One region of the Cupriavidus sp. 01L45 genome, then DNA from elsewhere that is predicted to be linked to it. Evidence: predicted binding sites of a transcription regulator. Region 1 holds the regulator's gene; the other holds the start of a gene.
The links. The regulator sigma-54, encoded in region 1, starts transcription at its own class of promoters, with help from an activator protein. The targets are predictions, from matches to a motif close to TGGCANGNAANCTGCTTT.
Positions count from the first base shown of each region.

Region 2: AC1DT6_RS37945 (ATP-NAD kinase family protein) is a predicted target of sigma-54. The motif match lies at 2,166-2,183, and genes of this name have one in related genera.

Region 1 is NZ_JBFTSG010000013.1:60,847-65,477, forward strand. Features, by position in the region: gene hprK (HPr(Ser) kinase/phosphatase) at 1-327, opposite strand, end outside; gene ptsN (PTS IIA-like nitrogen regulatory protein PtsN) at 406-861, opposite strand; gene hpf (ribosome hibernation-promoting factor, HPF/YfiA family) at 1,243-1,593, opposite strand; gene AC1DT6_RS11225 (RNA polymerase factor sigma-54) at 1,643-3,118, opposite strand; gene lptB (LPS export ABC transporter ATP-binding protein) at 3,266-4,051, opposite strand; gene lptA (lipopolysaccharide transport periplasmic protein LptA) at 4,088-4,631, opposite strand, start outside.
Region 2 is NZ_JBFTSG010000088.1:13,983-18,613, reverse strand. Features, by position in the region: gene AC1DT6_RS37950 (thiamine pyrophosphate-dependent dehydrogenase E1 component subunit alpha) at 1-983, opposite strand, end outside; gene AC1DT6_RS37945 (ATP-NAD kinase family protein) at 995-2,119, opposite strand; gene AC1DT6_RS37940 (sigma-54-dependent Fis family transcriptional regulator) at 2,358-4,379, opposite strand; gene AC1DT6_RS37935 (haloacid dehalogenase type II) at 4,591-4,631, opposite strand, start outside.

The sequences.
Region 1 (4,631 bases):
GCGCAGTTCCAGGTCGGGCGGTGGCTCCATGCCGTCGGCAATCACCAGGAAGGGCGGTTCCAGCAGGATCAGCTCACCCATCTGGCGCTTGCGCATCTCGTCGTCGAGACGCTGGTAATACGTGATCTCGGGCTTGCCCAGGACCTGGATCCGGTTCGGGTGGATCAGGTTCAAGTGGCCGACGAGATCGGCCGCGGAAGTGGCTTCACGTGCGAACTCGACATCGAACGCCCGGTCGGCGCCTTCCAGACCGGCTACCCAGGAGAGTTTGATATCGGCTGCGTTGTCGTCGAAGATCGACTGCGAGGTGACGCCAGTGAGTTCCATGCGGGTGCTTTCAGGAGCGAGCTTTCAGACAGCGGGGACAATTGCCCCGCTCGCCTGCGTAAAGATCGCCGAGGCCGGTCAGGGGTGCCATTGCGTCAGCAACTGGTGCACGTCATCGGGGGTGGGCAGGGTAGCCAGTCCTTCGCGCATCTCGCGGTCGGACAGCAGCTGGGCGATCTCCGAGAGAATCTCCAGATGTTGCTGGGTGGCCTGTTCGGGCACCAGCAGGAAGATCAGCAGCGCTACCGGCTTGCCGTCGGGAGATTCGAAGGGGATCGGCTCGGCCAGGCGCATGAAGGCGYCAAGTGGCTGCTTCAGTCCCTTGATGCGGCCATGCGGAATGGCAACCCCGGCGCCAAGACCAGTGGACCCCAGCGATTCGCGGGCGAACAGGTTGTCGGTCACGGTAGCGCGCGCCACGCCATGGTTGTTCTCGAAGAGGAGCCCGGCCTGTTCGAACACGCGCTTCTTGCTGGTGACGCTGACGTCGAGGTTGATGTTGCCGGGTGGCAGCAATTTAGCCAAACGATTCATGTGGAATGCGCAGGGTTTTCTAGTAAGCAGGCCCGGGGCCGGGAGGCATCGCGCCGGGCAAAAAAGAAGAAAAAACCAAGGTCCGAAGTTTCACCGGGTGTCCCCCTGCCGGTGTCGGGCGTCTGGCCATTATAGAGCAGGCCCGCCCCCGCCTTGTGCATTGCAATACCCGATGCGCGGAAGCGGTGCCGCGTGCACGGAAAAATCGTTGAGCTTGAGAACTATGTATTGCACAGCATACACCGGTCCATATGCGTTGCGGAATCCCCCGCGTGGTCCCGGATGAGCGCCAGGAACGAAAAAGCCGCGCTATGGGCGCGGCTTGATTCCGGTTTCAAGGGAGTGACACCGGCGGCCCGGTCTGTGGGCCACCAGGCACGGTCATTGCTGCATCTGCGATGCGGCCATCTGATACTTGACCGCTTCGCGGTCGTGGCTTTGCACGCGATCCTTATGGCGAATCACCTGCCGGTCGAGCTTGTCGACGAGCGCGTCGATAGCGGCATACAGGTCTTCATGATGCGCTTCGACAAAGATGTCCTTGCCCTTGAGATGTAGATTGATTTCCGCGTACTGCCGCCGGTCCTTTTCTTTTGTATTGTCGACAGAGAGCAGCACACTTACGCCAATGACTTGATCAAAATGCCTGACGATACGCTCCAGTTTCGTTTCCACGTACTCACGCAGCGGGGGCGTGATGTCCAAGTGGTGTCCACTGATCTTGAAGTTCATAGCGTTTCTCCTTCTGAAAGAGTTGCACCAGGCAGGCGATGCAACTCGGCTACAAAGTCTTGCGGAGAGTAACTGCCGGAATCTTGAGCGCCTCGCGGTATTTGGCAACGGTGCGTCGTGCCACTACGAAGCCTTGCTCGCCGAGCAATTCGGCAATCCGGCTGTCGGACAAGGGATTCCTGGCGTCTTCGGCTCCTATCAGTTGCTTGATCAACGCACGAATTGCCGTTGACGAGGCCGCGCCGCCGGTTTCTGTGGATACGTGACTGCCGAAGAAATACTTCAGCTCGAAAGTCCCCATCGGCGTTGCCATGTATTTATTGGTAGTCACCCGAGAGATGGTGGACTCGTGTAAACCCAGTGTATCGGCAATCTCCCGCAAAACCAAGGGGCGCATCGCAATTTCACCGTGGGTGAAGAAGTTCTTTTGACGTTCGACAATAGCTTGTGCAACGCGCAATATCGTGTCGAACCTTTGCTGGATATTCTTGATCAACCAGCGTGCCTCCTGCAGTTTTTGCTGCAGTCCCGCAGCACCCGCATCGCCTTTTGCACCGCGCAATATCTGCGCGTACATGTCGTTGATACGTAGCCGCGGCATCACATCCGGATTGAGCTGCGCGATCCAGCCGCCATTCAGTTTACGGACAAAAACATCGGGCACGACGAAGTCGGCTTCGGGGCGGCTGTACGCATGGCCCGGATAAGGCGCCAGAGAGCGGATCAGTTCATGCGCCGACTTCAATTCCGGCTCGTCCACCTGCAGCGCTTTTTTCAGGCGCGTGTAGTCGCGCACCGCGAGCAGTTCCAGGTGATTGGTGACAATGGTCAGCGCCAGGTCGCGCTGCGGGTGCTTGATGCGGCGCAATTGCAGCGCCAGGCATTCGGCCGCATTGCGTGCGCCGACACCAGGCGGATCGAAGCTCTGCAGCAGGGTAAGGACGGCGTGGATCTCGTCGACCTCGAATTCAAGTTCATCCGYCAGTTCGCTGCAGATTTCCTCGAGCGAGGCGCTCAGGTAGCCGTCGTCGTCCAGCGACTCGACCAGGAAGATGGCCAGCCCCTTGTCGCGCAACGAAATTTTCAGCGGCGCGAGCTGTTCCATCAGATGTTCGCGCAGCGTGGGTTCGGCGTCGCGCAACTGCATCGGGGTCTTTTCGTCGTCGTCGCCTTGCGGGCGGCGGGCGAAGTCGTCGAGGCTCCAGTCGTTGCCGTAGTCCTCGTTGCTGTCGGAATAGCTGTCTTCGGCCTCGGGCGCGCCGTCGGGGCGGTTCTCGCTGGTGCCCTGGCCGTCGGCGGGCGCCGGCGCGGGAGCGCTCTGCATGTTGACCGAGCCGTCGGCGGCAACGCGCAACGGGCTGTCGAGCCAGTCGTTCTCGCGTTCGAGCAAAGGGTTCTCGGTCAGCGCCTGTTCCACTTCCTGCTGCAGTTCGAGCGTGGACAGTTGCAGCAGCCGGATCGACTGCTGGAGTTGCGGCGTGAGCGCGAGATGCTGCGAGAGGCGGAGCTGTAGCGACGGTTTCATGCGACCTATTTTATGCCCAACTTCCGTGCCGGTGGAACGGAAATTGCTATCGCTGATGACGCCGTGATCGTTGCAGGGTAAAAGGCGACACCGGAGCCACCTTGGGCACAAGGTCGCCGCAGCTGCCGCTTGCTGTGGCGCGCCGCGTTACATGCGGAAATTCTCGCCCAGGTAGACCTTGCGCACCGACTCGTTGGCGATGATGTCTTCAGGCCGGCCCGAGGCCAGCACGGCGCCTTCGCTGATGATGTAGGCGTGATCGCAGATGCCCAGCGTCTCGCGCACGTTGTGGTCGGTGATCAGCACGCCGATATTGCGCGCCTTGAGGAAGCTGACGATGCGCTGGATCTCGCCCACCGCGATCGGGTCGACGCCGGCGAAGGGCTCGTCTAGCAGGATGAAGCGGGGCGCCGAGGCCAGGGCGCGGGCGATTTCCACGCGGCGGCGTTCGCCGCCTGACAGCGAAAGCGCCGGATTGTCGCGCAGGTGGGCAATCTGGAGGTCATCGAGCAGCGTGTCCAGCCGGCGCTCGAGTTCGGCCTTGCCAAGTGGCTTGCCGTCCTGGATCTGCAATTCCAGTACCGCGCGGATGTTCTCCTGCACATTCAGCTTGCGGAACACCGAAGCTTCCTGCGGCAGGTAGGACAGGCCCATGCGTGCCCGTTCGTGAATGGCCAGGCCGCTGATGTGCTTGTCGTCGAGCACGATGTCGCCCTCGTCCAGTGCCACCAGTCCCACGATCATGTAGAAGGAGGTGGTCTTGCCCGCGCCGTTGGGCCCCAGGAGTCCGACCACCTCGCCGCTCTTTACGTCGAGGGACACATCCTTGACCACCGTGCGCGAGCCGTAGCGCTTTTTCAGGTGGCGCACGACCAGCGTGCTGCTGTCCTTCAGGGTGGCGGGCTGGGAGGGTGCGGTTTGGGTAACGGTCATGAAGGCTGAATCCGTGGATCGGGCGACGCGGCGGCGTCAGGGATTGACGGGGGCGGGCGCAGGCTTGAGCGGCAGCGGGGCGCCGGCGGCGCCGCTGGCGGGTTGCTCCTGGCGCGGTGACAACACGGCGCGCACGCGACCGGACGGGCTGCCCGCCGTCGCGTTCTCCGTACCGCCGCTGGCGGTGTAGAACTCGTTGCGGCTGTCGTAGGTGATCACTGCGCCGCGGATCTCGTCGACCAGCTTGGCGCCGGCCAGCCGCGCCATGCGTGCGCGGCCGATTAGCTTGGACAGTTCCTGCTTGCCGTCATACTCGATGCGGTCGCCCCAGCCGTCGATGTATTCGTCGACGTTGTCGCGCTTCTGGCGGATATAAGCCTGCTTGCCGCCCTTGGACGTAGCCACGGCGTACTGGTAGCCCTCGGGATCGGTGCGCACTTCGGCCGCGTCGGATTTCAACACCATGGTGCCCTTGGTCAGCACCACGTTGCCAGTCAGCACATAAACCTGCTTGACGTCGTCATAGCTGGCGTTGTCGGCTTCCAGTACCAGCGGTTTCTCGCGGTCGGCTTTCTCCGCG
Region 2 (4,631 bases), on a different contig from region 1:
GTCAGCAGGTCGGCGGGCGTCGGGAACGGCGCTGCCTTGGCCTGCTGCACCGCGTCCTCGATCAGCGCGGCAACCTGCTCGTCGATGGCCTTGAGCTCGTCCGGGGCGATGACGCCGGACTGGGTCACGGTCGCGGTGAACTTCTTCAGGCAGTCCTTGTTGGCACGGATGTCGTCGAGCTCGCCGGAGGCGCGATAGGTTTGCGCATCGCCCTCGAAGTGGCCATAGAAGCGCACCATCTTGCATTCGAGCAGGGCCGGGCCGCCGCCTTCGCGGGCGCGCTTGATGACTTCGCCCGCGGCCTCGTGCACCGCGAAGAAATCGGTGCCGTCCACGGTCACGCCGGGAATGCCGAAGCCGGCGGCGCGGTCCACGTAGCTGTCCACGGCGGTGCCGTAATCGCGCGCGGTGGATTCGGCGTAGCCGTTGTTCTCGATCACGAAGATCACCGGCAGGTTCCACACCGCGGCCAGGTTCAGGCTCTCCAGGAAGGTGCCCTGGTTGGATGCGCCATCGCCGGCGAAGGTGATGCCGATCTCTCCCTTGCCGCGGAACTTGGCTGCCAGCGCGGCGCCGCAGATCAGCGGCGCGCCCGCGCCCAGGATGCCGTTGGCGCCCATCATGCCCTTGGACAGATCGGCGATATGCATGGAGCCACCCTTGCCGTTGCAGGAGCCGCCCTTGCGCCCGTAGATCTCCTTCATCATCGCGACCGGATCCACGCCCTTGGCGATGCAGTGGCCGTGGCCCCGGTGCGTGCTGGCGATACGGTCGCCGTCGCCCAGGTGGTGCAGGATGCCGACCCCGGCGGCTTCCTCGCCGGCGTAGAGGTGGACGAAGCCCGGGATGTCGCCGCGCCCGAAGTCCACGTGCAGGCGTTCTTCGAAATCGCGGATGGTGCGCATCCTGCGATAGACGGCGAGCAGTTCCTGCTTGTCGAGGGGCAGCGTGTTCCCGGCGGCGCCGGATGAGTTGGCTGTCATGTCTGTCTCCTTCAAGGTTTTGTGGTGGCGGTAAAAAACTCGGTCAGTGGCTGGGGTGGAGGATGTTGCTGCTGCGATTGCGGTGGCGCGCGCCCGCTGCGCATCAGCCCCGCGGCGGCGGCGTAGCGCATGCAGGCGGCTACGTCGATGCTCACGAAGGCGCGCTCGCGCAGCGTCACGGTGACGGTGTCCTGCGGGCCGAACACCAGTTCGCGTTCGCCATCGAGCGCGACGATGCCGGCGCGCTGGCGCACGCGGTGCGGCACGCCGTCGGTCAGGCGCTCCCAGCCCGCGATGGGCACAGCGCGCAGCAGGCCCGGCGCAATCGGCGCGCGCAGCTCGAAGCGGCCCTCGCCGGGCGCGGCGAGTTCGATCGCCAGGCCGCCGGGCTCGTGCCGGCCCACCGGCTCAAGCAAGCCGCCGATGGCGGACAGGCCGATGGCCTGCGGATCGGCGAAGGACACGAAGACCGCGCCCAGCGTCTCGGTCTTCCACAAGGCGCGCGCGCCGATGAAGTGCTCGTGCGAAATCACGGCGTCGACCAGCGCGATGTCATGCCGCACCTCGCCCTCGCCGGCAATCGCAATGTCCAGCCGCTTGTTGCCGACCAGCGCATGCGCGGCGGGAATGCGGCCGCTGGCGAACAGGCCGGTGGCCAGGCCCGTGATGGTGGGCTCGCGCATTTCGGGGTAGGCGTTGTTGGTGCCGGTGGAGAGGCCGGCGATCGGCACGGCGCCGCATTCGCGCACCACCGCGCGGTGGGTGCCGTCGCCGCCGAGCACGATGATGGCGGCCACGCCGGCCTCGCGCATCATGCGTGCGGCCAGGAAGGTGTCGTCGACGCGCGCGGTGACGGGCATGTCGAGGTATTCCACCTCCGGCAGCGCGGCGTCCGGACCCTGGCGGCGCGACAGGTGGCGCGCCAGCAGCACGCGCATGCCTTCGCGGTCCGGCATCATCAGCACGCGGCCGACCCCGCAAGCCGACAGCGCGGCCAGCAGGCGCAGCACGATATTGACGCGATCGGCCAGTTGCAGCGTATTGGCGTTGGCGATCACGCGGCGGATATCGCGCGCGGAAATCGGATTGGCGATGATGCCGACCAGCGGCCGTGCGGCCAGCGCGTGCTCACCCATGCATGTCTCCTGTCGCCCTGGTTTTTTTCCAGGTTCCGACAGGCATATCGCAATGGGCGTGCCACCCCGCGAAAGCGGGTTCCGGCGGCAAGAAACACGGGATTACCCCGAGAAAAACAGGGCCGGACGGGGACGTTGCGGGGTGTACGCGGGCTGCGGCGTGACAGGTGTCACAGCATCAGTTGTACAGGTGGTGAACAGGTGTAGCGGGCGGCGATGGCACGCCGCGCCGCCCGCCTCAGTGGTGTCCCGCGTCGCGCTGGTTGGGCGACTCGATGCCGTAGCGCGCCATGCGGCGGTACAGCGTCATCCGGCTTACGCCGATCTGGCGTGCCACCGCGCTCAGGTTCCAGCCCGCCGCGCGCAGGTATTGCATCAGCAGCATCCCTTCCGGCGGCAGCAGGTGGGGGTCGAAACCGGGCGCCGGCAAGGCCGGGGCGGCTTCGGCCGCCGCGCCCGCGGGCGCCGTGCCGGGAAATACCGGCAGCAGATCTTGCCGCACCGGCATCTCGCCCAGGCCATCGGGCAGGTCCTCCGCCTCGATATGGCCGTCGTTGCAGACGGCGCGCGCGTACTCGAGCGCGTTGCGCAATTCGCGCAGGTTGCCGGGCCAGCGATGCGCCTGCAGCCGCGCGCGCGCCGCGGGCGACAGGCTCACGGCGGCCTGTTGCTCGGCGCCGCCGAGCATCTTGTCGACCATCCAGTCCAGGTCCGTACGTTCGCGCAGCGGCGGCAGCATCAGCCGCGCGCCGTTGAGCCGGTAGTACAGGTCCTCGCGGAAGCGGCCGCTGCTGACCAGTTGGTCCAGTGGATGATGGGTAGCGGAAATCACGCGCAGGTTGACCGGCACCGGGCGCGACGCGCCGATCGCCAGCACCTCGCCCTCGGCCAGCACGCGCAGCAGGCGCGACTGCAGCTCGCGCGGCATGTCGCCGATCTCGTCCAGAAAGAGTGTGCCGCCGTCGGCCTCCTGGATCAGCCCGCGCTTGGGGCGGGAGCCGGCACCGGAGAAGCTGTTGGGCAGGTGGCCAAACAGCTCGCTCTCGATCAGGGACTCCGGGATCGCCGCGCAATTCACCGCCACGAAAGGCCCGTGGCGGCGCGAACTGGACTGGTGCAAGGCCTTGGCGAGATATTCCTTGCCACTGCCGGTCTCGCCGTTGATCAGCAGGTTGATGGGCGAGTCGACCAGCTTGGCGGCGCGCAGCAATTGCTGCTGCAGTGCCGCATCGCCTCCGCACAGGGCGGCCAGCGGCGCCTGTAGCGGCGTGGTCCGCTCGGCGGTGTCGCGGGCGCGCTGCCAGCGCAAGGCCGGCGGCATCACGCTCAGGTAAAGCCGCCCGCCGCTGCGGGCCAGCGCCAGCGCGCGCTGCTCGCTCGGGCGCGAATGCACGAAGCGGCCCAGCTCATCGAGCCGCGCCTCGAACAGCGATTCGAACGGCATGCCCAGCACCGGCGCGCCGCCGGGCTGCACGCCCAGCTCGGCCTCCAGCATCTGCTGGGCGCGGCGGTTGTGGCCGACGATGCGGCCGCCTGCGTCAAGCGCCAGCAGGTATTCCGGATTGACGTCGACGAATTCCGGCGCGGCATTGAGCTTGAGGATCCAGTCCTCCCGGTGGCTGCGCACGAAGCTGGCGTTCTCGATGCGGGTGGCGTAGATGCGCACCATCTGCAGCGCCAGTCCCTGGCTGTCCTTGGCCTGCGGCGAGGTCAGCGCGGAGATGTCGAGGATGGCGCAGAGGCTGCCGTGCGAATCGAACAGGGGCGCCGCGGTGCAGGTCAGCGGGATATGCGTGGCATCGAAATGGTCGGCCTGGTGCACGGTCAGGGCCTGGCCGGTGGCCAGCGCGGTGCCCACCGCGCAGGTGCCGGCGCCGGCCTCGCTCCATTGCGCGCCCAGGTACAGCCCGGCGTGGCGCAGGGAGGCATCGGCGCTGGCGTCGCCCAGGTAATCCACCGTCACGCCCTGCGCATCGGTCAGCAGCACCACGTAGCCCATGCCGGCCACCTGGCTATACAGCGTCTGCAAGCCGTGGCGCGCGATCCGCGCGAAATCGTCGATACGTTGCTGGTGCTCGCGCAGCCGGGTCTGCGGCAGGATGCAGGCCTGCTGCATGCGCGCCGGGTCCAGGCCGTACTGGTGCACGCAGCGCCGCCACGAATTCTGGATGATGGTTTCGGGCGCGCGCAGCATCGGCGCGCCGGCGCGGGTGGTGAGCTGGACTACCGTGTCGATGTGCTCGCGTTGCCGCAGGTCCATCGTCGTCTCCTTGTCGTCTCCTGGCGCGCCGCCGTCCTGGCGGGAGCCAACTCCCGGCTCTGGCTTGCCTCTGTGCGCCGCAGTTGCGGCGCGGGCGGCCGGGAGTCCTAATGTATCCGACAGGGAGTGGCTTGGGCAAACCTCTTCATCCGAAGTGCGCCGGCGAGCGCTTGCGGCACCCTGCGGCGGACCAGCCGCGTGTTACGCAAGCTCAGCCGCAAAGCCGGTCCGCCAGCGCCGTCAGGCTGTCCA